One region of the Effusibacillus dendaii genome, then DNA from elsewhere that is predicted to be linked to it. Evidence: riboswitches for the same ligand, from Rfam matches in the RefSeq annotation. Region 1 holds a riboswitch; each other region holds the start of a gene.
What was found. Region 1 has a riboswitch for cobalamin ahead of skT53_RS08605 (HoxN/HupN/NixA family nickel/cobalt transporter). Riboswitches for the same ligand answer to the same signal wherever they lie in the genome.
Positions count from the first base shown of each region.

Region 1 (2,266 bases):
CGCTGCTGTTATTGGGCAGCTGGGGGATTTCCAATACGATTTCGCCGGCTACGGCGGTCAACAATTTGCTATCCGTTTTCCTCCAGGTGGATGTGTTTCGGTTGTCGATCCGCTGGAATTTGGCGTATTCGCTCATCTTAAGCGCATTACTCCCTATCTATCTGTTTTTCTGCCAGGTGTGACATAACAAATCGAATCAGAAAAACGGGGCAAGCGCTCAAGGGGCATGATGTACAACTTGGCAACTTGTTGCCGTAGTTGTACAGATCCCCGCATGGGGGCAAGTACCCAAGGGGCACAAGTCACGCTTTGGCATCAAAGATGCCAAGTCGTGCTATGTTACATGTCCACCAATCAGGATACATCCAACGATCAGGCTGTATAACGAGGTGGCGCTGATTACGCCCGTAAACAGTTTGCTTTTCGCTCTTACCTTTAAGTATCCTAAAGTGGAGAAAAGAGCAATGATGGACGTGGAAAATATCAGTCCGATGACAAAAAACATTACAACGGTTAATCCGCCGAACAGATTGCCTAACCCGGCTGCTGTGGTAAACAGAATAATTTGTGTAGGAGTTTCCGCGCCAAATCCATGAATCATGCCAACGGCAAATGCCCCAATATTACTGACTTGTAGATTGATCTCCCGTCTTTTTACAGGAGTGCGCGTAATCTTGGCACAAATCCATTCATAAATCCGTATAGCTCCGATAAAGATAAGCTTCCAGCGACTCATGACCATATGCCTTTCATGTTTTCTAAATAACGATAGGAATAACCATATCCCTAAAGCAACCAGCGTGAATCCTACGAGTTTCTCCATCCAGAAATCTACCCATTCTGGTAAACCGCGTCCGAAAAAGATAGCCAGCGAACCGAGAATCAAAATAACCAATCCGTGCCCCAAGGAATACATGGCAGCCAGAAGCATCCCTCGTTTTGAACTTTTTTCGACTCCCACAAGATCGGTTATGGCCGCAATATGATCCCAGTCTACTCCATGTCTGATGCCAAGTAAGATGGCTAAACCAAAGCTCAGTAAAATATGCCAATCCATAGTAACACCTCTTTATAAAGAAAATTCGCCCAGCCAAAGGCTTTGGCGAGCCAAAGTTACACCCAACAAAGTGACAGGCACTTTGTTAGGGCCCCATCGCCCTTATGCCGATAGGATAAAATATGGATGTCTATCGACATAAAATAAAACCCTCAACAAATAACCTGTTGAGGGAAAATTCACCATACCAGATGTACGAAGTCATCCATGACTATGGATTATACACCACCTTTCCTCGAAGGTTTTTGGCTCATTCAATCAGGTAGGTCTCCTGACTTCCGCGTCATCGATTCTCCAAACCTTCCCTAGTTCAACTAAGTGGTATTTTATGGAGTCTCTCTTCGGTCACAGTAGCGGGACTGTATAGGAATTTCACCTATTTCCCTGTTATGCCTGAAAAGGCACCTGATTGCTTGTATTAAGTTGTAGACTACAATTATACCTTATTCTACATTCTACAATACGCAAAAGATTCCTGTAAATAGATGCCAGATTTGATTCAAAACGGTCATCTGACACAATCATAGTAACGAAAAGTTTTTGTTTGGCACGCTTGACTTCCAGTTTACTCTAACAGATACAATACGGGCATCTACCATTCTTTTTCGGAGGAGAGACGCCCATATTGAACCCACTCCTTTAGGGGTGGGCTGAAGCGCGTTGCCGTTCCATGATTAGACTGATATAATCATGGTATGGGATAGGAATATCGTCATTCAAAAACAACCGTATCGCTCATCCACTATCATTTTGTATTCAGTCCGAGATACCGACGAAGAGTTCTCGTTCGCCAGGTCGAATTGCGATTCAAGGAACTGGTGAGCGAGATTTGTGCGCAAAACGACTGGCTGATTCTCGGAATGGAAGTCATGCCGGATCATGTTCATTTGTATCTCCATTGTCTCCCCACGGATTCTCCATCTGGCATCATGGCGAAGATCAAGGGGGTCACATCCAGACGACTGCGAAGTGAATTCTCGCATCTAAGACATTTCCCCAGCTTATGGACACGTTCATTTTTTGTGAGTGCGCTATTGCCGCCAGAATTTTCTGCACAAGCTATCCACCCGGCTGATTCGCGAGAACCAAGTGATCAGCTTGGAAGATTTGCGAGTGCAGAACATGCAGCAAAATCACCGACTGGCGAAAAGCATCGCCGACGCCAGTTGGTCGGAATTCCGGCGGCAGTTGGAGTACAAAGCCGCATGG
Region 1 is NZ_AP023366.1:1,567,558-1,569,823, reverse strand. It holds gene skT53_RS08610 (hypothetical protein) at 1-182, shown strand, start outside; gene skT53_RS08605 (HoxN/HupN/NixA family nickel/cobalt transporter) at 335-1,057, opposite strand; cobalamin riboswitch at 1,302-1,481, opposite strand; partial or broken gene tnpA (IS200/IS605 family transposase) at 1,762-2,085, shown strand; partial or broken gene skT53_RS08595 (RNA-guided endonuclease TnpB family protein) at 2,093-2,266, shown strand, end outside.

Region 2 (2,266 bases), 530 kb from region 1:
ATGTCAAACGTAACATCTTCGCCAGCCGGAATCCGAATGGTGACAGCAGATACCTGCAGTCCCGTCAACAGGGCATGCGTCGCCGCTTTTGCGGCTGCTGTCGCACAGGACCCCGTTGTATACCCGTGTCGAAGCGGTTTCTCGCTATCAGCCTGCCCTTCCGTGTCCGCACGGCCAGATTCGGACGGCTGCTTCCCCCGGTTAACGTTGCTGCTTGTATTCTGGTCAGCATCGCTTGCCATACGGGTCACTCCTTATCCGCTAACAGAGAAAGGGCATTGACAATCGATACGGCAACCGGCGAACCGCCTTTTCGCCCGACATTTGTAATAAACGGAACTCCCTTAAGCTTCGCAAGCAGTTCTTTCGACTCAGCCGCTGACACGAATCCGACCGGAACTCCGATGATCAAACCCGGTTTCGCTTCTCCGCTCTCGACCAACCGGATCAATTCGAGCAGTGCGGTCGGCGCGTTGCCGATCGCAAATATGCCGCCTTCACAAAGCTGGGCTGCTTTCCTGGTAGCGACGATCGCCCGCGTCGTGTTCAATTTTTTCGCTTCCTCCATAACGTCCGGGTCGGAAATAAAACAGTGCACAGAACAGCCGTACTTGTTCAAACGGGGCTTGGAAATGCCCGACTCGATCATCTGCACGTCAGCAATCACGGCGCGTCCTGCGCGGATCGCCTGAATTCCCGCCTGTACCGCATCGGGCGAGAAGACCACTGAACGGCCCAGTTCAAAATCGGCAGAGGCATGAATCACCCTTTGCACAACCGGAAACTGTTCATCTGTAAACGGGTGTTCTCCCAATTCCTCTTTAATAATCTCAAAACTTTTCGCTTCGATTTCCTGCGGTTGTGTGGTTACAGGCACGAAAGACATTACACATCCTCCTTTGTTTTTCTATCATCCTATCTGACTCGAAACTGGCTGCCTAACAATCCCGCCTAGCAAAAACCCCAGCCAAAGGCTGGGGGTTCATCAGTCGAACAAGCATTGCGGGCCGCAAGATCAACAAATCCACACCGTACCTTTTCCTCGAAGGAACCATGGTGTTCGCCTGGGTAGGTCTCCTGGCTCTCGGCTCTTCTCCTGCGCTTCTGCTCACCTTCCCCGAATTTCGAGTGGCATTTTGAACAGAAACTGGCCGATTACAGTGGCGGGACCGCTCGGGTCTTTCACCCGATTCCCTGTTACCCCCTTAACGGGGCACCCATACGACAACGATATGTAATTTTTATGACAAGCAGGAATTTTATATTCTTTATTAGAATACATGTTTTTAGGAAACATTGCCAGAATTATTTCGCAAACGCGCAGATTCAAGGCTAGAAGGGGAATTGCCGCCCTTCTTTTTTTGATCAGAATAGGAGTGATCGAAATGATTTTCTGTTTGGCGGGAACCAGCGATGCACGTGAATTGGCCCTGCAGTTGCAAGCGGCGGGTTACCCACTGTTGACCTCCGTTGTCACCGAATCGGCTGCCGATTCTTTGCGGAAAGCAGGTTTGACAGTAACAGTCGGCCGCAAAACGGCGGATGAGATGGTGCAGCTTTTGAAAGAACAACACATTGCCGCCATTGTCGATGCCAGTCATCCATTTGCGGAAATTGCTTCGCAAAACGCGATGCAGGCAGCCGAGCAATTGAAGATTCCGTATTTTCGCTACGAACGGCCCGGTACGATTTTATCCGATCATCCGCTGATCACGTATGTACGGGATTATCAGGAGGCGGCAGAGGTTGCGCTTGAGCAGAAAGGGACCATTTTCTTGACGACCGGATCGAAAACGCTGGACATTTTTGCCCGCGTGCTAAACGGCGTGGACGGAATCCGGATGATCGCCCGCATGCTTCCGAATGAAGAAAATATGCGCAAATGCGCGGACCTCGGCATCCCGCAAAAAAATATTGTCGCCATGCAGGGCCCCTTTTCGGAAGAATTGAACCTCGCATTCTATCGGCATTACAAGGTGTCAACCCTGATCACAAAAGAATCGGGCGCGGAGGGGTCTGTGCAGGAAAAAGTAAAGGCGGCGCTCGATGAAGGAATTCGCATCATTGTGATCTGCCGTCCCGGCATCGAATACGGACAAATTTACCAATCGGCCGGTGCACTGTTGTCTGCTTTACAGGAAACACAAATTTCTCCGGAAAGGTGTGCTCCGTCAGACTTCACCACATCAGGAGGTCGATCCGAATGAGCATTTACACACGAACAGGCGACAAGGGCAAGACTGCTCTGGTTGGCGACAGACGAAAC
Region 2 is NZ_AP023366.1:1,042,128-1,044,393, forward strand. It holds gene skT53_RS05430 (cobalt-precorrin-5B (C(1))-methyltransferase) at 1-242, opposite strand, end outside; gene skT53_RS05435 (precorrin-8X methylmutase) at 248-886, opposite strand; cobalamin riboswitch at 1,051-1,236, opposite strand; gene cobK (precorrin-6A reductase) at 1,386-2,207, shown strand; gene skT53_RS05445 (cob(I)yrinic acid a,c-diamide adenosyltransferase) at 2,204-2,266, shown strand, end outside.
Region 2: another riboswitch for cobalamin. It lies ahead of skT53_RS05435 (precorrin-8X methylmutase); the one in region 1 lies ahead of skT53_RS08605 (HoxN/HupN/NixA family nickel/cobalt transporter).

Region 3 (2,266 bases), 1.4 Mb from region 1:
CGATTGCGCCTTAATTCCATCCATGTCTTTCGTCGATTTCTGTAGAACCAAGGACATTCCTTTTACCATAAGGTATAAAAAACCGATATTATTAGGGGGATAAGTGTGTTCTACCCATCTTTCTTTTATCCGCGGACAGTGCCAACGGTTTATCCAGTACCTACTTACACGTTCTATCCGACACCCATACAATACACCGGCATTCATGAAGTCCAACGGGAGGACTGGATGAGACAGGTAGCACCTTTCAAACATGGACCCGAACGAATCGAAGAACGACATCCACATGTTAAACATATAGATTGGGCTTCCATGTTTCCAACTGAAGTGATTTTACATGGTCCTCCTCGTAAGGAAGTAGCCCTGACTTTTGACGATGGACCGGATGATGTCTGGACGCCTCGAATTCTGGATGTCTTGGCCCAACATGATGTAATTCGTGAAATCATGGCACTTGATTATAAGATTATTTTTTGGAACGTTGATAGTCTGGATTGGGCAGGTCTCACTGCTCCACAAGTAGCAGCCAATATATTGGCCCACGCTGGGCCCGGATCAATCGTGTTGCTGCACAGTGCCGGTGGTCGTGGGGAAAGCCTGGAGGACACAGTTGAGGCATTGCCTTATGTCATTCGTACTCTTCGTGAAGAAGGGTATAAGTTAGTCACTGTTTCAGATTTGCTAAACATACCGGCTTATAAATGAAATGGTAATATGGGCGTGGATGCAAGGTTCAACAGTACAAGGAGATTAAGAGATACGCCTACTCCCATATTGGAGAAAACGAACCATAATAGGTTTTGTTATTTGATCCTTGATATCCATTACAAAAAAGATTAATATAATATTGACAAAAAAATAAATATTTTGGTGCCACGAGAGTGGAGAATAGGGAAGTAAATCACACGATGTGTCCATCGCTGTATAAAGTGAGTGCATTTACATTAAAGCCACTGGTTTTACCGGGAAGGCGTAACATGCATGATGAACTTTGAGTCAGAAGACCTGCCAAAATGTGGTCCATACGAGAAATGACACGTTCTCAGTCTTATTAAGGCTGAGGATTTTTTATTTTTATGGAGTGCTACCAATCGAAGGAGGGCGAATGGAATTGTTAAACGGGCAACAGCAGGAAGGCGTTTTTAAGGCAATATTTGAACGAAGGGATATCAGGCAGTTTAATTCCAAACCTATACCCAAGGAGAAATTAAAGAAAATTTTACTGGCGGGTCATCATGCCCCTTCGGTCGGATTTATGCAACCTTGGGATTTTATAATTGTTGAATCACACCAAATAAAAGAGAAACTATCTGAAATATGTAAAAAAGAAGTAGAAGCACTGGCGATTCATTATGAGGATGAGCGAAAAGCAAAGTTTCTTTCTTTAAAGGTAGAGGGTATTAAAGAGGCGCCTATTACGATATGTGTAACATGTGATCCGACCCGGGGAGGAGGTCATGTATTAGGACGTAATTCAATTCCTGAAACGGACATACTTTCCGTTGCATGTTGTATCCAAAATATGTGGTTGGCAGCTTATGCTGAAGGTATTGCAATGGGGTGGGTAAGTTTTTATAAAAAGCATGATGTGCGCCAGATTCTTAATATTCCACCGCATGTTGACCCCGTGGCACTTTTATCTTTAGGATTTACTGACAACTATCCAGATGCACCCATCTTAGAAAAAGTAAATTGGGAAAAAAGATTACATCTGAGTAATCTAATCCATCTTGATAAATGGGATAACATGTCTAATTCACTGTGAGGTATATGGTCGTCAGCAATCAATATGCGAAATGGGGGCTTCATGAGTGACTTTCCTTTCCAATTTCAATTCGAGTTCGACCATTAAAGCGTTCAATTTTAAACTTCCATCCCATTTCTTCGGCTCGTTCCCTCATCATTCGAAGTTCGTAACGAGAGGGATCACTAAAAGGATCTCCTGTAAAACCTTGTCCATCATCTTCGATTATCAGGTACCAACCTGATTTTTCTCTTAGAAAAAAATGCATACATGATGAGCGTTAGCATGTTTACGAACATTCATCAAAGCCTCACGAAGACATGAGGAAACCTCTACCTTTTCCCTTGATGAAAAAAGTTCTTCTTCAAAATCCCGTTTAACGGATACGGGTAAACCCGTCTCTTTTTCAAGGTCTTGTATCATGTCTTCTACGGTTTTGGTCCACGGCAAGGAATCACAAGATGGCGGAAAACGCAAATTGGTTATAGCTTGCCTTACGTCGTCATGCACACGCCGGACAGT
Region 3 is NZ_AP023366.1:2,932,744-2,935,009, forward strand. It holds gene skT53_RS15640 (polysaccharide deacetylase family protein) at 229-705, shown strand; cobalamin riboswitch at 852-1,027, shown strand; gene bluB (5,6-dimethylbenzimidazole synthase) at 1,106-1,765, shown strand; gene skT53_RS15650 (sensor histidine kinase) at 1,997-2,266, opposite strand, start outside.
Region 3: another riboswitch for cobalamin. It lies ahead of bluB (5,6-dimethylbenzimidazole synthase); the one in region 1 lies ahead of skT53_RS08605 (HoxN/HupN/NixA family nickel/cobalt transporter).